3 regions of the Paenarthrobacter sp. NyZ202 genome follow, and region 3 is predicted to be linked to each of the others. Evidence: riboswitches for the same ligand, from Rfam matches in the RefSeq annotation. Region 3 holds a riboswitch; each other region holds the start of a gene.

Region 1 (6,198 bases), 430 kb from region 3:
GGAGAACCAGCGCGTCGGCGCGCACCAGGTGGGCTACCAAGGCTGCGAGGCGGTCGTTGTCACCGAACCGGATCTCGTGCGTGGCGACGGTGTCGTTCTCATTGACCACGGGAACAACCCCGAGGTTCAGCAGGCGGTCCAAGGCACGGAAGGCGTTGGTGTGCTGGGTGCGGCGCATGAGGTCGTCTGCCGTCAGGAGCACCTGGCTGACCGTGACACCGTGGGCGTTGAAGGCCTGGGTGTAGCGGGCCATGAGCAGCCCCTGCCCCACACTCGCCGCCGCTTGCTGGGTAGCAAGGTCCTTCGGCCGCTTGGCCAGGCCCAGCGGAGCAAGCCCCGCGGCAATGGCGCCTGACGATACGAGGATTATTTCCGTCCCGGCGTTGCGCTTCTCTGCCAGCGCGTTGACCAGCGCGGTGAGCGACTTCTCGGAGATGCCGCCCTTGATGCTGGTCAGCGAGGACGAACCAACTTTGACTACTATCCTCTTGGCGCCGGCCAGCGCCTGGCGTTCGGCCGCTTCCGTTCCGGGGACGTCGAGGGTCTTAGTCGTCATCACCGGCGTCCAGGCTGCTTTCCTTGACAGGCTGCGAACGACGGCGGCTGACGGACTCCGTCCAGATGCCCGCCTTGCGCTCGGCTTCCAATTCGGCACGTGCGGCGGCCTTGGCCTCACGGCGCTCGATCTGTTCCTCGCGCTTCTGGGAACGGGTAGGACGATCTCCGATATCCGCAACCCGGATATCCGTGCCTCGAGGCGTGGCGAGCAGTTCGGCACCTGCCATCATGGTGGGTTCCCAGTCAAAGACCACACCGTCGTCCCCGCCGATCACCACGGTGTCGCCCGGCTTGGCACCGACCTTGAAGAGTTCGGTCTCCACGCCCAGCTTGGCCAGGCGGTCGGCGAGGTAGCCAATGGCTTCCTCGTTGGTGAAATCGGTCTGCTTGACCCAACGCTCGGGCTTTTCGCCCAGGACCCGGAACAGCGGCTCGAGGTTCTTCTCCTCACGGCGGATCCGGAAGCCGGTCTCATTGACGGCGCGCGGACGGAGGATCTGGGGCGCCACCTTGGGCGGGGCCGCCTCGACCGCGTCACGGGCGGACTTCACGATCTCCGCCATGGCGAAGCTGAGCGGGCGAAGCCCCTCGTGGCTGGTGGCGGATACCTCAAAGACCCGGTATCCACGCGCCTCAAGGTCCGGCCGGACAAATTCCGCCATGTCCCGGCCGTCCGGAAGGTCCACCTTGTTCAGCACCACCAGTTTGGGCCGCTCATTCAGTGGTACAACCTCGCCGGCCCTGCCGGCGTAGCTCATGTCCACCGCGTACTTTTCCAGCTCCGCCTCGATGATGGCGAGGTCGGAGAGGGGGTCGCGGTCCGATTCAAGGGTTCCGCAGTCCAGAACGTGCACCAGGGCGGCGCAGCGCTCCACGTGGCGGAGGAAGTTGTGGCCCAGGCCGCGGCCCTCGCTGGCGCCTTCGATCAGGCCCGGAACGTCGGCAATGGTGAAGCGGACGTCTCCGGCCTGCACAACGCCCAGGTTGGGAACAAGGGTGGTGAAGGGGTAGTCGGCAATCTTGGGACGGGCGGCGGACATGGCAGCGATCAGGCTCGACTTGCCGGCTGACGGAAAGCCAACCAGTGCGATGTCAGCGATGGATTTCAGTTCGAGGACGATGTCCGCGGACTCACCCTCGATTCCCAACAGGGCGAAACCGGGAGCGCGGCGCTTCTGCGACGAAAGCGCGGCATTGCCGAGGCCGCCCTGGCCACCGGCCGCGGCGACGTACTCGGTACCCTCGCCCACGAGGTCGGCAAGGACTTCGCCGTCCTTGGTTTTTACCACGGTGCCGTCCGGAACGGGCAGGATCAGGGTTTCGCCATTCTTGCCGCCACGCCAGTCTCCCATGCCCGGGCCACCGTTGGTGGCGTGGCGGTGCGGCGCGTGGTGGTAGTCCAGCAGCGTGGTTGTTTGTGACGACACCCGAAGGATGACATCTCCCCCGTTGCCGCCGTTGCCGCCGTCCGGACCGCCAAGGGGCTTGAATTTTTCCCGTTTGACAGAGACACAGCCGTGGCCGCCGGTTCCGCCGGATACGTGCAGGACTACCCGGTCAACAAAGCTCGCCACGTGAATCTCCTCTTGTTGCTGTTGCCGGCATGATTGCCGGAACCGGCACGCCCAGGGCGTCCCAGTCGATTGTAATGCGGTTAAAAGAACGGTGGAGCGGGCCTGTTGGCCCGCTCCACCGGTTCAGAACGTGGTGTTACTCTGCAGCTGCAGCAGCAACGATGTTCACTACGCGGCGACCGCGGCGGGTGCCGAACTCAACCGCACCTGCCTGCAGTGCGAACAGGGTGTCGTCGCCACCGCGGCCGACGCCTGCACCGGGGTGGAAGTGGGTGCCACGCTGGCGGACGATGATCTCGCCTGCGGAAACTACCTGACCACCGAAGCGCTTGACGCCGAGGCGCTGTGCGTTGGAGTCACGACCGTTGCGAGTGGAGCTCGCGCCTTTTTTGTGTGCCATGTGAAATGCCTGCCTCTAAAATTCTGGGAAACTGAAAAACGTGAACCGGTAACGGAAGTTACGCGATGCTCGTGATCTTGATCTTGGTCAGTTCCTGACGGTGACCCTGGCGCTTCTTGTAGCCGGTCTTGTTCTTGAACTTCTGGATGACGATCTTGGGACCGCGGAGGTCTTCAAGGATCTCAGCCGTAACCTTGACCTTGGCCAGGTCCGCAGCTGCGGAGGTGACCTTGTCGCCGTCAACCAGGAGCAAGGCGGGCAGCTCAAGCGTGCTGCCGGCTCCACCGGGGACGCGGTTCAGCGTTACGTAGTCTCCAACGGAAACCTTTTCTTGGCGGCCGCCTGCGCGGACAATCGCGTACACCACTTGGGTACTCACTTCTCTCGACGTTTCTTACTAAATTTGCGTGCGGAACCTTGATCCAACGCAGGGCCCGGTTCGCGCTGTGCCTCAACGCCGTGGACTTCAGATCGAAGCCCGCGAGTCATCCCATGAACAATTCCAAGGGGCATAACCCAAGTGTTGGCGTAAGCACCGAAGATCAAGATTACGCTAGTTTGACCTTCAGTCGCAAATGAGGCCGGGCCCGGAGCCCTGGAGGTGACGCTTGTCACCACTGGAACGGACTCGCCCGGCACCGTGCCCATATAGCCTACCGCGGACGGGCGGCTTTGCTGGTTCGACGCGCTGGAAAGCCATTACGCGAACAAGCGCGGAGCGTCGAAGAAGGCTGTCTCGTAGCGGCAGGAGTGGGCAAAGGCTTCCACCATCGCCGCCCGCTCTTGCCCTGAGGCAGAAGCCGCTGCCAGGTCGGTGAACCTGATGGCGGTCCTGGTCGCTTCGGCGAATTCTTCGTCTGCGTAGGTCCGGAGCCAGTCCGCATAAGGGTGGCTGGCCGGTTCGCCGTTCCGGACATAGGAAGCATGCAGGCGGTGTCCCACCTCGGCGTAAAGCCAGTAGCAGGGCAGGATCGCCGCGAGCAGTACACCATAGCTGCCTGATGCCGAGGCCGCCAGGAGATGGTCCACATAGGACTTGGTAACCGGCCCGGTCGCCTGGCTGGTGCGGCGCGTGGCCAGCCAGTTCCGGTGCAACTCCGATTCCACCTCCAGGCAGACCTGGGAGGCTTTGGCCCAGAACAGCTGCTCTTCCTCGCTGGGAGCCAGTGCCCCCGCCCTGGCCAGGACCCGCGAGTATCCGTTGAGGTACAGCGCGTCCTGGGCGAGGTAGTAGTTGAACCAGGACTCTGGCAGCGCACCCGATTCCAGCCCCTCGATAAACGGCAACGCGTTGATGGCCCCGAGCTCCTTGGACGCCTCTGCCCATAACCGCGTCGCGAAGGTACCCGGCGCTGCGGAGGCCTCAAGGTGGTGGAAATGATGGATGGGGCCGCTGCCCTGGCCGACCTCCAGCCTGTCAGCGTCCCGGAGTGCCTGCAGCAACCACGGCTTCACTTCCCGAAGGGAAGCTTCCCAATCACCGGTCCGGGCCTGCACGGTGGCCAATGCCGATGAAAGCGAGCAGCCCGTTCCGTGGCTGTTGCCGGTGTAGACACGCGGTCCGCCAACCTCGATGATGTCCTGGCGCAGCAAACCGCCCGTGTTGACCAAGGCGTCGGGGCAATCGTCACCGGCAAGGTGCCCGCCTTTGACCAGCACGGTATTTCCGCAAGCCGCGGCCAGGCGCTTTCCCTGGTCGAGCGCCGAGGCCCAGTCCGCGGCCTCAGGTTCTCCGAGCAGCATGGCAAGTTCGGGGAGGTTGGGGGTGACCAGGTCCGCCAGGGACAGAAGATGACGCAATGCTTCCTCAGCGGTTTCCCTCAGGAGGCGGTCGCCGCTGGTGGCTACCATCACGGGATCAAGGACCACGACGGCGGGACGCACCTTTCCGAGCCAGCTGCGGACCTCGTCAATGACCTCCGCGTCGCCCAACATCCCGATCTTGACGGCATCGATCGTGATGTCGCTGCCAACCGCTTCCAACTGCTGGCGCAGGAATTCCACCGGCGGCACATGGACACTGCTGACGCCAAGGGTATTTTGGGCGGTGAGGGCGGTGACGGCGGCCATGCCGTAACCCCCGAGGGCAGAAATTGCCTTCAGGTCTGCCTGGATTCCCGCTCCTCCGGACGGATCCGAGCCTGCAATGCTCAGAACACGCGGTGGCCTGACAGGGCCGGGGGCTGCCGGGTAGACGGCAGAATCAGGGTAGGCGGAAGAAGACGACAAAGAAGTCATGGGGACATCCCTTCGCCGGTGCTAACCGGACAGGTTCAACGGGTCTGGATCTCAGCCGGGCCCGACGCCCGGCACCCCGTGTCAATCCCCAAGACTAGCCGGGAAACACCGGCCCTCCGAAACCCACGCGCAGTTGCTCCACGGATATGACTGCGGCCCCCGGAATCCTGCTGCAGTGTGCCTGTGCAGGAAAATCCGGGGGCCGCGTCAATCCCTATCGGGTTGGAGCGCCAATCAGCGCCGAAGAGCTACAGCTCGGAGGCCGGGACACCGACACCGAGGATGATGGGCTCTTCGCCTGCAGGCTTTTCGGCAGGTTTTGCCGGGGCCTTGGCTTCGTGCGAGGAACCACCGCCCGCCGAAGTACCCGTCTCATGGTGCTCGATGTTGGTCTCGTTGGCAGCACCCTGGGCCCTGCTTGCGCTGCGGTTCCGGCGTCCGCGGCGGCCGCGGGCCCGCGCCCCGGACTCCGCCACGCCATGTCCGGTATCCGAATCCTGGCCGGTTGCCACTGCGCCCGTGGCCTCGGCGGAACCGCCACCGGAAGCGGGTGCCTGGGGTTCGGGCTCTGGAGCGGCGCCCAGGTGCGAGAACGCTTCCGCCAACAGATCCAGGCTCATGGTCGGCTTGGCCGGCTGCGGTTCCTCCTGGTGTTCAACGAACGGCAGTGCAACTTCCTCGCCGCCGAACCGCAGGACAGGCGCGGTCCGGCCTTCCTTGGACGCAGAGGCCGATTCCCTGGCGGACGAATCCTCCATGGGAGCCTGCCCGGCAGGTGCTTCCTTGGCTTCAGCTGCATCTCCGGCCTGCGCCGCTGCGCGGGCCGCTTCCTCGGCACGGTGGACCTCGTCGTCGTGCAGGTGTGCGGCATGGGCGGCGGCAGCGATCGTGGCCAGGGCAGCGCGGGTCGCCTCGGCCTTGGCCTGGCGGACCGGGTCCACGACTTCGGTGGCGGCGGCTTGTGCCGGCGCTGCCGGGGACGGGGCGTGGGCAACGGACGCTTCACCGTTCCCCTGTCCACCACCCTTGCCACGGCGGCGCTTACGCTCCGTGCGGGGCGCCGGCTGCTGCGGCTCGGAGTGGGGGCGGTGCTGCTCGACGGCAACCGCGTTGGCACGGCGGTGCTCCACGGGTTCGTCATGCGTGACAACACCGCGTCCGGCGCAGTGTTCACACTGCTCGCCGAAGACTTCAAGCAGTCCGGTACCCATGCGCTTGCGCGTCATCTGGACCAGGCCCAGCGATGTCACTTCAGCTACCTGATGCTTGGTCCGGTCGCGGCCAAGGCACTCCACCAGGCGACGTAGCACGAGGTCGCGGTTGGATTCGAGGACCATGTCGATGAAGTCGATGACGATGATGCCACCAATGTCCCGCAGGCGAAGCTGGCGGACGACTTCCTCAGCGGCCTCGAGGTTGTTCTTGGTG
Region 2 (6,198 bases), 900 kb from region 3:
CAGGACTTTAGCCCGGGCAACCTGCTGTTCGGCGCACTGATCGCCATTGTGGTGGCCAAGCTGTTCTACCTGCCGCCGGTGGAACTCAGCGGCCGGTTCAATGTGCTGCGGGCCGTTCCCTTTGCCCTGTTGTTCCTCGGCAAAGTGGTGGCGGCGAGCTTCCTGGTGCTGTACCTGGCCGTGGTGAAGGGACCCAAGGTGCGCAGCGCCGTCGTCGAGGTTCCGTTGCGGAGCCATTCGGACCTTATGGTGACGGCCACCGGCCACGTCATTTCCCTGATTCCCGGGTCGCTGGTGGTGGAGGTGGACCGGTCGACGTCCACGCTGTACCTGCACGCGCTGAACATCTACAACCAGGCTGACATCGACAAAATCCGCCGGGAGGTACAGAACATCGAGGCCGGATTGATCAGGATCATGGGCACACGCGAAGAAGTAGAGGCGCTCCGAAGCGAAACGCGTCCGGGCATGGAAGGTGCGGCGCTGTGAAGGAACTTGTCCTGGTGGTCACTGCCGTGATCCTTAGCCTGGCAGGGGCCGGTGCCATCATCCGCATTGCGATCGGGCCTTCCCTGCTGGACCGTGTGCTGGCATCCGACGTGCTGCTGGCCATCGTGGGCGCGGCCCTGGCAATCGACATGGCCATCAACCGGCACCTCAACAACCTGATGCTGCTGGTGGCCCTGGCCGTGATCGGCTTTATCGGTTCCGTGACGGTGGCCAGGTTCGTGGCCGAAAGGCGGGAACAGAGCAATGACTCCTGACGCTACGGGCGTAGACGCCGTGATCGATGTTCTGACGGCCGTTTTCCTGGTGGTCGGCGCCCTCATGTCCTTGGGCGCGGCGATCGGCCTGCTGCGGTTCCCGGACCTCATGAGCCGCATGCACGCCGCGACCAAGCCGCAGGTCCTGGGCCTCTTCCTGATGCTGGCTTCCATCGGCCTGCAGATGCGGACGTGGTGGGTGTGGCCGGTCCTGCTGGTGGCCTGGATATTCCAGTTGCTGACCGCGCCCGTGTCCGCGCACATGGTGGGCCGTTCCGCTTACCGGACCAAGCACGGCCACCGCGAGCTCCTCACCAAGGACGAACTTGAGGCCGTGGTCCAGCGGGCTGCCGGTGAACATCCGGGGGACGGAACGCACGACGCCGGCCGCTGAGTCCGGCGGTCAGGGCACCTTGGAAATGGGTCGCCCAAGGGTGCGCCGCCGGTGGTGGGGTGCCTTGGCTTGTCCCCGGGCAGCGGGTCAGACGATGTCGTGCGTCTTGGCGAAGCGGGCGATCGCGCGCTGCGTGCCGCGGCTGGTTAGGACCTGGATGAGGGTGCTCACGAAGGCCGAAACCAGCGCGAATGTCAGTGCTGAGCGCAGGCTGGTTTCGAGGTCGTCATGACCTGCGGGCGGCTTGTTGCCGGTGGCCTTCTCCCAAGCCAGGTTGACCAGTTTGGTGCCGACGAATCCTGCTCCGAGGCTCACTCCGGTCCCCAGCAGCTTGAAGAAGAAGTTCATGTCCCAAGCCTAACCTCACCTACAGCGTGCACCAGGCACCGTTCCCGGGCGCAAGGGGAGCGTTATCGGCGGTTTTCCCTGTCTTTCAGGAAGGCCGCCATGGAACCCCGGGGTGCCAGGACGGGAACTACGGGGTGCCGGGCGCCCCACACAGCATCCACGGTGCCCAGGCTCGCAAGTTCCTTGAGCAGGTAGTAGGTGGGTGGCATGAGGTGGAGCGTGCCTTCGGCTTCAGCGGAGAGGACGCCGGCCACGGGCATCCAGAGCGACTGCCAGGCTTCCGTTGTTTGGTGTTGGGGCGCTGCCCCGTCACGGGCCTTAGCGACGTAGAAGTAGGTGTCAAAGCGCTTGGGCATGTCCACCGGGGTCACCCAGTTGGCCCACGGACGCAGATCTGCAGGCTCAAGCGTGAGTCCGGCTTCCTCCTGCACCTCGCGGAGGGCGGCAGTCAGCACGGTGCCCGCTTCCCGGATGGCTTGGTCCGGGTTGGCGGCGATGGATGCTTCCGACCACGCATCGGCGTGCCCTGCCAGCAACTCCTGCGGGTAGTCCCACCCTTCACTGTCCGCGGCATCCACGCGGCCTCCGGGAAAGACCACCATGCCCGCGGCGAAGTCCATGGTGGACACACGGTGCTGGACGAAGACCTCGAGCCCGTCGGCGGCGTCCCTGAGCAGGATCACGCTGGCAGCGAGCCGTGGTTCGGGTGCAGGCTGGCCTAAGCCGGGATGATCCGTCATGAAGTCATTCTCTCAGGTGTGCATGAGAGAGGAAGCCGCCAAACGGGCCGGGAGAAACCGCAACCCATTATGACTGCCACCGAGGGCCAACGCACGGACCCGGGTGTAAACTGGACCTCGCCCATCAGGGCAGATTGATAACGACAGGGGAGCGCCGCCGTCGAACCCTGCAGGGATGCAGGTGACGCGAGGGCGCTGAGAGTGCGGACAGCCGCAGACCCTCGAACCTGATCCGGTTAGTACCGGCGCAAGGGAGTCGAGCTTCTCAGAGTGTCCGGAACACCGGTGGCGCATGCCTGCCGGGAATCCGGGGAGCACTTTCCCCTCCTGTAACCTCAGGAGGCAAAGAAATGACCACGGCAAGCGTGAAGAAGACCAGTTACAACTGGCGTGTAGTAGACATCGTGGTGGCAGCTTTGATCGCCATCGCCGGCGGCGTGATCTTCTGGGCATGGTCCCAGGGCGCCGCGATCGTATCCATTCCCATGAACGCGGCCTACCCGCCCTTGACAGGCCTGATCGCCGGCGGCTGGATGATCCCCGCAGTCCTGGGCATGCTGATCATCCGCAAACCCGGCGCCGCGCTGTTCTGCGAGGCTGTGGCCGCGACGGGTGAGCTGATCATGGGTTCCCAGTACGGCACCACCGTGCTGATTTCCGGCGTCCTGCAGGGCCTGGGTGCCGAGCTGGTGTTTGCTGCGTTCCGCTACAAGAAGTTCAACCTCCCCACGGCGCTGCTGGCCGGTGCCGGTGCGGGCCTCTTCTGCGGCCTCAACGACTCCTTCATGCCGTGGGGCTGGAACATCGCCTACGAGGCCGTGGACAAGCTGGCCTACATCGCGTTCTGCACGTTGTCCGGCGCCATCATTGCCGGTGCCCTGTCCTGGGTCGCCACCCGCGGCCTGGCCAAAACCGGCGTGTTGAGCGCCTTCGCATCGCGCAAGGCCGCCTCGGAGCCCGTCTTCAACTGATGGCCGCAACGAGCACCGGCAGGCCTGCCGCCATCTCCGCCGAGGGCTGGGGTTGGCGGCACGCCGGCCGGACCACACCTGCCATCCAGGGCCTTGACCTCCGCATCGATCCGGGCGAGCGGGTGTTGCTGTTGGGTCCCTCCGGTGCGGGCAAGTCGACCTTGCTGCACGCGCTGGCCGGGGTCCTGGGCGAGGAAGAGGATGATTCGGACGAGACCGGTTCACTCCTGCTGGACGGTGCTTCGCCGCGGGAACAACGCGGCCGCGCCGGATTGATGCAGCAGGATCCCGAAACGCAGGTGGTCTTGTCCCGGATTGGCGACGACGTCGCCTTCGGAGCCGAAAACCTTGCCGTGCCCCGTGACCGGATCTGGACCCGGGTTCATGAAGCGCTCGATGACGTGGGGTTGCGTACCGCTGATGGCGGCGGTTTGGCATTGGATCACCCGACGGCGGCACTCTCCGGCGGCCAAAAGCAGCGGCTTGCGCTGGCGGGTATTTTGGCGATGAGGCCGGGACTGATCCTGTTGGACGAACCCACGGCCAACCTGGACCCTGCCGGTGTGCTGGAAGTCCGTGATGCCGTGCGCCGATGCCTGGACAAGACAGGCGCCACCTTGGTTGTGGTGGAACACAGGGTGTCCGTCTGGAAGGACCTGGTGGACAGGATCGTGGTCCTGCAGCCCGGTTCGGCTGGCGGTGGGGTGCTCCTGGATGGGCCGCCGGACCAGGTTCTGGCCGAAGCGCATAGCTTGCTCAAGGCCGCCGGCGTGTGGGTCCCCGGGTACGTTCCCGAAACCCGCCGCAGGGAACGCGGCAACCAATCCGCGCAACTGCTGGTGGCGGCCCAGGACCTGGCAGTTTCCCGCGCCAAGCCACGCAGGAAGGGTTTCAGGTCCATCCCGCCGCAGCCGGTGCAGCACGGCATCAGTGCCCAGGTCCGGGCAGGGCAGGCGCTCACCATCACCGGACCCAACGGCGCCGGAAAATCCACGTTCGCCTTGACGCTGGCAGGACTTTTGGCGCCGGTGGCAGGGAAGGTCTCTGCCGCCGTCGAGCTTTCCGAAGGCGCCGGAATCGATCCCTTCCGGTGGAAAGCGGACCAACTGATTTCCCGGATCGGCACGGTGTTCCAGGAACCGGAGCACCAGTTCGTCACCGGCAAGGTGCTGGATGAGCTGATGTTCGGTCCCAGGCATGTGGGCCGTGGCGAGGAGCGGGTCGACGAACTGCTGGAGCGGCTCCGGCTGACGCACTTGGTGGACGCGAATCCCTACACCCTGTCCGGCGGCGAGAAGCGCCGGCTGTCCGTAGCGACCGTGCTCGCCGCACACCCCAAAGTGCTGGTCCTGGACGAGCCGACCTTCGGCCAGGACGCGAACACGTGGGCCGAACTGGCGTCGTTCCTGTCGGAACTGCTGGACCAAGGCACCGCCGTGGTCTCGGTGACGCACGACGAGGAGTTCAGTGCCGTGCTGGGCGGCGCGGAACTCAGGTTGGCCCCGGCGGAGCGGTCCCGGAAAATGGAAGCGGGTGCGGCATGAGGGACACCTTGAGCCTGAGCGGCAACCATGCCTTGTTGACGCGGGCCAACCCCTTGGCGAAGTTCGTCGCCGTTTTCCTGATTTCGCTGGTCCTGGCACTGTCCATCGACTGGGTCTCCGCGTCCGTGGCCCTGGTTGCCGAGCTTGCGCTCTTCCCCCTTGCCGGGCTCACGCTCGGGCTTCTCTGGTCAAGGGCCTGGCCGCTGATTATCGCCGCGGCCGTTGGCGGCTGGAGCACAGCGATCGTCGCCGCTGACAGCGGCGCTGTATTGCTCGACGTCGGGCTCTGGTCCATCAGCGAAGGCTCGCTGGAGCTGGGACTCGGGTTCATGCTTCGAGGGCTGGCCATCGCGCTTCCGGCGATCCTGCTGATGACCTGCACGGACCCGACCGACCTCGCCGATGCTTTGGCCCAGAAGGCCAGGCTCCCGCACCGCTTTGTGCTGGGCTCCCTGGCCGCGATGCGCTTGGTGGGTTTGCTGGCCGAGGAATGGCAGACAATAGGCATGGCCAGGCGCGCCCGTGGCGTGGGTTCGCAGGGCAGCCCCCTGCAACGGCTGAAGGCGACCCTGGGACAGAGCTTCGGCCTGTTGGTCCAGGCTGTCCGGCGGGCTTCCCGGCTGGCAGTGACCATGGAAGCCCGCGGTTTTGGTGGCGGCCGGCGCACATGGGCGCGTGAGTCCACCTATTCCCTGCTGGACGCCTGGGTTCTCCTGGGCGGCGTCCTCATTGCCGGAACCGCGGTGGTGGCAGCCGTAGGAGCAGGCACCTGGAGCTTTGTCTGGCGCTAGAGGAGGCGCCACGCGGGCTTAGCTGGCCGGAACTTCCTGGGCCCGGATTTCCTCGAACCCGGCCCGTGTAAGGAACCCCAACTGTGCTTCCTTCTCCTCCAGTTGGACGATCGGGCCCAGTTCAAAGCAGGTGGCTTCAAGCCGTCGCAGGGCCTTGGCGTTCCGGGCGTCAGGCTCCACCACGATCCGGTCTTTGCCCGGCAGCGAGAACATGTACTTGATGAGCGAGGTGGCCAGGCGCGGCGTGAAGTGGGGGATCGGCCGGGTGGCCGGGGCCAGCAGCAGGTGCATGCCGATGTCTTCTTCCCGTGCCGGGTAGGCCTCGCTCACGGGATCGTGCAGGGGCTCATAGGTTTGGAACAACGCCAGGGGCTGGCCGTCCAGCTCCACCAGGAAGGCGTGGTGCGTGTCCAGTGAGTCCAGGAACTCATAGATCTCCAGGACTTCCTCCCGGCTTTTCTCCAGCATGCCCCAGAACCTGGCCCTCGGCTGGCCGACCCATTCATGGATGAGGTCGATGTCTTCGGCGGGAACCAACGGAACAATCCGCAGGGCTCCCCAGCCGTCGAGTTCTTCGGCGTAAACGGTGGTTCGAGTGGCAAAGTCCTGGGCAGCGGTCATGTTTTCCTCGGGGGGCTTGGTGGCG
Region 3 (6,198 bases):
GGTAGATCTTCTCGTCCTCCACGCACTGGTAGTTGATGACGTGGGTGACGTCCTCGACGTCGATGCCGCGGGCTGCGACGTCGGTAGCCACCAGCACGTCCACCTTGTTGTTCCGGAACGCGCGCAGTGCTTGCTCGCGGGCGCCCTGCCCCAGGTCTCCGTGGATGGCGGCAGCAGCGAAGCCGCGATCCACCAGTTCCTCGGCGACCTTCGCGGCAGTGCGCTTGGTCTTGGTGAAGATAACGGTCCGGCCGCGCCCCTTAGCCTGCAGGATGCGGGCCACGACCTCGGTCTTGTCAAGGTTGTGCGCGCGGTAGATAAGCTGGCGGATGTCGCGCTTGGTCATGCCTTCGTCGTTGGGATCAGCGGCCCGGATGTGGGTGGGCTGGGTCATGTAACGGCGGGCCATGGCAATCACGGGCCCGGGCATGGTGGCGGAGAACAGCAGCGTCTGGCGGACTGCGGGCGTTCCGGCGATGAGGGTTTCAACATCGGGAAGGAAGCCCAGGTCCAGCATTTCGTCGGCTTCGTCGAGGACCACGATCTTGACGTTCTTGAGGCTGAGATGGCGCTGCTTGTAAAGGTCGATCAAACGGCCGGGCGTGCCCACCACCACCTCGACGCCCTTCTGCAAGGCCTCGATCTGGGGCTCGTAGGCCCTGCCACCGTAGATCGTGGCGATGCGGGCGTTGCGCTTGCGGGACGCTGTCTGGAGGTCGTTGGCTACCTGCACGGCCAATTCGCGTGTCGGAACGATCACCAGGGCCTGTGGCGCTCCCGGCACGGCGAGCTTGTCATAACCGGCGTCGTCGCGTCCCAGGACCCCCTGCAGCGCGGGAATGCCGAAGCCGAGGGTCTTGCCCGTTCCGGTTTTTGCCTGGCCGATGATGTCGTGTCCGCTGAGTGCAACGGGCAGGGTCATGGCCTGGATGGGGAAGGGATGGGTGATGCCGGCGTCGGCCAGGGACTCGACGATGTCGGCGCGGACGTTGTAGTCCGCGAACGACTTTTCTTCGAGCTCGTGGGGAGCTTCGTCCGAGGTGATGGTTTCCTCGGGCTCGATCGACTCGGTGCCGGTGGCGTCCGTCAGGACTTCATGGGTGTGCAATTCACTCACAGGGAGTTTCCTTATTCATTTGGGCATTGGCGCTGCACGCTCAACGGCGGCCGCAAAGCCGTACCGGAGCACGGACGGGCGCACAAGCAATTCCAGTGGAAGCCGATCGCGGGCTATCTAAGTACTGGCACTGGGGACCAGTTGGTACATCTCAAGATCGCGTAGGGGCGGGCTTGTTGATTTCAAGAAAAGGACTGAATCAACGACCGGGCATCCATTACTACAGGCCCAGTCTATCCTCTGCGGACCCCAAACCCCGGATCATAAGCGTATTCCCGCCGCGGAACTGCCTCAGGGCAGGAGTTCGAAACGGATTTCCCGTGCCGCGATGTCTGCCTTCACCAGCCGGACCCGGACCTTGGTGCCCGACTCAAGTTCGCCGTCGCACTTTGCCGTCACGGCAGGTTCCGCGATCTGGATGGTGCCGAAAGGGCCGTTGCCGTTCCCGTTGTTGCCGTTCCCGTTGGACGGCTTTGACCCCGAGATCACCACGGCGTCGAATTCGTCCCCGATCCGGTTGGCCACCAGGGCCGCTTCCACCGTATCCAGGGCCAGGCGCTCCAACCGTCCAGCGAGCTGGTCTGAGGCTGCCATGATCTCCGGCAAGGTAGGCAACGCCTCGCGTGCCCAGTCCGGGATGTCGTGGCCGTTGCTGAGGGCCTCGCAGATCACCAGCACAAAGCGGTCTATCAGGCGGCGCAGCGGGGCAGTCGTATGCGCGTACGGAGCGCCGATGGCCGCCTGGACGACGTCGTCAGGGACATCGCCGTCGAAGGGCGTGTAGCCGGCGCCGCGGAACAGCGTGCCCGCCGAGTGCAGGATTGCCAGCTGGCGCGGATCGGACGCGTCCAGCGTGCGGAGGTATTCACCATAGGTGATGCCGCCGTCCCACGGCTTTCCCAAGGCCTGCGTCTGGCGCTTGAAGTGCAGCAATGAGCGCTCATCCGGGGCGGGCATGGTCCGCAGGATGCCTACCTTGCCCTCCAGCATCAACTGCGCTGCCGCCATGCCCGTCATCAGGGAGATCTGGGCGTTCCAGTCTTCCACCGGCAGCGAAGGTGCGGCTGCAATCCGGTAGCCACCTCCGCCTGTTGCCTGGACAATCTCCTGCTCGGGCATGTTGAGGCTGGCGCCGCCACGCCGGCGTTCGAGCTCGACGCGCTTAAGTCCCACTTCTTTCAGGAGCCGAAGCACCTCAGGCGCCGTGCCGGCGTCGAGCTGCTCCTGGGCGCCCTTGTAGCTCAACTTGGCGCGGCTGCGGACGGCGGCCCGTGCCACGGACATGCCGGCTACCTCGCCGTTCGGGTCCAGCGTGAAGTCCCAGACGAAAGCACTGCAGTCCTGGTCCGCCAGGAGGCTGCCGGCGTTCTCGCTGATCACCTCCGGGTGCAGCGGGATCCGGCCATCGGGCGCATAGAACGTCTGGCCGCGCTGCCGGGTCTCCGCGTCCAACGCACCGCCAGGGGCAACAAAGGACGGCACGTCGGCTATGGCATACAGGACCTTGTAGCCGTCGCCGTCGCGCTCGATGAAGAGGGCCTGGTCAAGGTCCGTGGAGCTGGCAGGATCGATCGTCACGAACGGAACGTGCCGCAGATCGTGGTCCGGCAAGCGGTGCTCTTCCACCGCGCGCCGGGCCTCCTCCACAGCCGGTGCCGGGTACTCCCGCGGAAGATCCAGCTCCGTCCTCAAGGCAGCCAGGGCATCGGCAAGCTGGTCCGTGGAGTCGTCGACGTTGGGAGCTATCCGATGATGTGACACGAAAGTCACATTAGCCCGAAAACCGCCGATAGTCTTGAAGCATGGGCACTTCCCAGGACAGCAATGCTCCAGTTGGCACCCTGGCGATCGAGCTCCTTGGGGCCATGGCCTACGGGGAGTTGTCGGCCTTCGGGAGGCTGTCCGCGGACTCCCGGCATGCTCCCACCCTGCGGGACCGGGCCATGCTGGGCAAGATTGCCGTGGGAGCCTACGGAAACTTCGCCATGATCAGCGACCACCTCGCCGGGTTGGGCGTTGATCCCGAGGATGCCATGCTGCCATTCCAACGGTCCTTCGACCACTTCCATGAGCGCACCCGGCCGGGCGACTGGTACGAGTCGGTCATGAAGGCCTACGTCATCGATACGGTCTCGGCTGACTTCTACCGTACCGTCGCAGGATTCCTCGACGCCCGAACACAGGTGGTCGTGCACCAGGTCGCTTCTGCCGACCATGCCACGGAGGCACTCCGCATGCTGCTGCGGAAGGCGCTCGCCGACGATCCCAGGCTCGCGTCACGACTCGCGCTGTGGGCACGGAGGCTCGTGGGGGAAGCGCTGACGCAGGCACAGCGGGTGGGACTGGAACATCCCTGGCTGGGCCCCGTGCTCAAGGCCGGCGGGGAGGCGCGGGAAGCGGTGGGCCGCTTGACTGCGGACCTGGCAGCGGGGCACGGACAGAGGATGTCGGGCCTGGGGCTGGCCCCCTGACCGTCAGCGGCCGGCGTCGAGGGCCTCGAGCAGCGACCTTGCCGCCGCCGTCGGATCGTCCGCCTCCGTGATGGCACGGACCACCACGATCCTTGCGGCACCTGCGGCCACTACGTTCTCGACGTTGCCGAGGTCGATCCCGCCGATGGCGAACCAGGGCAGATCAGCGCCCGCGGCGTCGTTCCCGCGGGCCCGTTCCACTGCTTCTGCGGCAAATGTGACCAGCTCCAGTCCAACGGCCGCGCGACCGGGTTTTGTGGGAGTGGCCCATACGGGTCCGACACAGAAATAGTCCAGCCCGCCCGGCACCTGCGACGCCGCAATGGCGGCATCGGCCTGTTCCGGAGTGTGGGTGGAGAGGCCGATCGCAGCACCGGGCAGGAGCTGCCGGGCGGCCGGAAGCGGAAGGTCCTTCTGGCCGATGTGGAAGACCGGAGCCCCGGAAACACTGGCAACATCGGCCCGGTCGTTGACCGCCCACAACTTTCCGTGGCGTGCAGCGGCCTTGCCGAGGACCTCCAGGAGCTCCAGCTCCCGGCCGGCCTCCAGGGACTTGTCCCGGAGCTGGATGATGTCCACGCCACCGGCGAAGGCGGCGTCCACAAAGTCCGCAAAGTCCTCCTTCTCCTGGCGTGCGTCGGTGCACAGGTAGAGGCGGGCAGAAGCAATGGCGTTGGGCTGGGTCATGGAAACCAGAGTAGTTCCTCTAAACTGGGCTCGTACTGCGGGAGCCGTGGCAGCGTCATATGACTGCCCGGCTGAGAGGGCTTCAGCGCCGACCGCTTGACCTGATCCGGGTAATACCGGCGTAGGGAAGGGAAAAACATGGTCGTACCCCGGCCCGTTCCGGAAACAGCACCGGACCTTGAAGCAGATGTGATCGTCATCGGTGGCGGGATCATCGGATTGGGCATCGCGCACGAGGCCCGGGCGGCCGGCCGTTCGGTGGTGGTGGTCGATCCCGCACCTGCCACGGGGGCCACTTTCGCAGCAGCAGGCATGCTCGCCCCCGTCAGCGAACTCCATTACCAGGAGGAAGACCTCCTGGAACTCATGCTGGAATCAGCCCGGTTGTGGCCGGCTTTCGCGGCGGACCTCTCCGGACGTGGAACAGCCATCGGTTACTGCACGACGCCGACACTTGGCGTGGGTGCCGACGCTGCCGACCGCCGTGCCTTGACCGATCTGCGGTCGGCCCAGGTTGCGGCCGGATTGGCCGTGGCGCCCCTGGCCCTGCGGGAAGCGCGGGAGCGCGAACCGCTTTTGAGCCCGCAAATTTCCTGTGCTTTCGATATCCCCGCCGACCACCAGGTGGACCCGCGGAGGCTGGCCGCCGGCCTGATGTCGGTCCTGGCCTCCCATTCTCCGGAAGACCGGACCTGGGTCGCCGGCGCCGCCGACGGTTTCCTGGTGACGGAGTCCGCAACCCGGTTGCTCCGCGAGGAGGACCGGGTGCTGGGTGTGGGGCTGGAGTCCGGCATCAAAGTCCGGGCTGCGGAGACGGTGGTGGCCAACGGACTCGGCGCCGGCAAGCTCGAAGGACTCCCTGATGGGCTGTCCCTTCCCGTTCGTCCCGTCTACGGGGATATCCTGCGGCTTCGCGTACCGGAGCACCTGCGCCCGCTCGTGACAGCCACGGTCCGGGGAATGGTGCGCGGGGTCCCGGTCTACATCGTCCCGCGTGACGACGGGACTGTGGTCATCGGGGCAACGCAGCGCGAAGACAACCTTTCTGCCACGTCCAACGCAGTCTCAGCCGGAGGTGTCTACCAGCTCCTTCGCGATGCCCAGGTCCTGGTGCCCGCCGTCGCCGAACTCGAGTTGCTCGAGGCCACGGCACGTGCACGGCCAGGCACACCGGACAACGCACCCCTGCTGGGACGGGTGACCGGCGGCAGTGGGGAGGTTCCCGGACTGGTCATCGCCACCGGCTTCTTCCGCCACGGCGTCCTCCTCACCCCGGTCGCGGCAAAGATCGTGGGCGGGCTGCTGGGCGGCTCCAGCGACCCGCGCTGGTCGCGGTTCGCACCGGACCGTTTTGCGCCAACTGCACAGCATGAACTTCCTCCCGCACCACGCACGTCGATCAAGGAACCCGCATGAACATCAAACTCAATGGCACTGCCCGTTCAGTGCCGGACGACGCATCCGTCAGCACCCTCGTCAGCGACGTCACCGGCCGCGCCCTGGACCACCGCGGTCAGGCGGCCGACGGCGGCAAGCTGGGTGTCGCCGTCGCCCGCAACTCCGAAGTAGTCCCGCGGAGCCAATGGGCCGCGACGGCCCTGGCCGACGGCGATGAACTCGAACTCGTTACTGCGGTCCAGGGAGGCTGAGAGCATGACCATCACCAGCACAGGCAACACGCGGCAGACCGGGACCGACGACGCCCTGGTCATAGACGGAGTCGGATTCTCGTCCCGCCTCATCATGGGAACCGGAGGGGCGCCGAGCCTGGACGGACTTGGTGCGGCGCTCCTGGCCTCGGGCACCGAGCTCACCACCGTGGCCATGCGCCGGTACTCGCCGGCAGAGACGGGCTCGCTTTTCCAGCTCCTGGTGGACAACGGCATCCGCGTACTGCCCAACACGGCCGGATGCTTCACTGCC

Evidence for each region. Region 3 has a riboswitch for thiamine pyrophosphate ahead of thiO (glycine oxidase ThiO). Riboswitches for the same ligand answer to the same signal wherever they lie in the genome.
Region 1: another riboswitch for thiamine pyrophosphate. It lies ahead of thiD (bifunctional hydroxymethylpyrimidine kinase/phosphomethylpyrimidine kinase); the one in region 3 lies ahead of thiO (glycine oxidase ThiO).
Region 2: another riboswitch for thiamine pyrophosphate. It lies ahead of ACPFL9_RS18365 (ECF transporter S component); the one in region 3 lies ahead of thiO (glycine oxidase ThiO).

The regions. Positions count from the first base shown of each region.
Region 1 is NZ_CP187556.1:2,617,231-2,623,428, forward strand. It holds gene proB (glutamate 5-kinase) at 1-556, opposite strand, end outside; gene obgE (GTPase ObgE) at 546-2,132, opposite strand; gene rpmA (50S ribosomal protein L27) at 2,269-2,532, opposite strand; gene rplU (50S ribosomal protein L21) at 2,591-2,899, opposite strand; gene thiD (bifunctional hydroxymethylpyrimidine kinase/phosphomethylpyrimidine kinase) at 3,232-4,770, opposite strand; TPP riboswitch at 4,761-4,859, opposite strand; gene ACPFL9_RS12155 (Rne/Rng family ribonuclease) at 5,019-6,198, opposite strand, start outside.
Region 2 is NZ_CP187556.1:3,954,714-3,960,911, reverse strand. It holds gene ACPFL9_RS18390 (Na+/H+ antiporter subunit E) at 1-489, shown strand, start outside; gene ACPFL9_RS18385 (monovalent cation/H+ antiporter complex subunit F) at 486-764, shown strand; gene mnhG (monovalent cation/H(+) antiporter subunit G) at 754-1,158, shown strand; gene ACPFL9_RS18375 (DUF4235 domain-containing protein) at 1,246-1,506, opposite strand; gene ACPFL9_RS18370 (NUDIX hydrolase) at 1,569-2,246, opposite strand; TPP riboswitch at 2,382-2,518, shown strand; gene ACPFL9_RS18365 (ECF transporter S component) at 2,597-3,217, shown strand; gene ACPFL9_RS18360 (ABC transporter ATP-binding protein) at 3,217-4,761, shown strand; gene ACPFL9_RS18355 (energy-coupling factor transporter transmembrane component T family protein) at 4,758-5,552, shown strand; gene ACPFL9_RS18350 (GNAT family N-acetyltransferase) at 5,571-6,173, opposite strand.
Region 3 is NZ_CP187556.1:3,051,599-3,057,796, reverse strand. It holds gene ACPFL9_RS14125 (DEAD/DEAH box helicase) at 1-1,117, opposite strand, end outside; gene ACPFL9_RS14120 (RNB domain-containing ribonuclease) at 1,409-2,878, opposite strand; gene ACPFL9_RS14115 (ferritin-like fold-containing protein) at 2,920-3,588, shown strand; gene thiE (thiamine phosphate synthase) at 3,592-4,275, opposite strand; TPP riboswitch at 4,303-4,420, shown strand; gene thiO (glycine oxidase ThiO) at 4,414-5,691, shown strand; gene thiS (sulfur carrier protein ThiS) at 5,688-5,924, shown strand; gene ACPFL9_RS14095 (thiazole synthase) at 5,929-6,198, shown strand, end outside.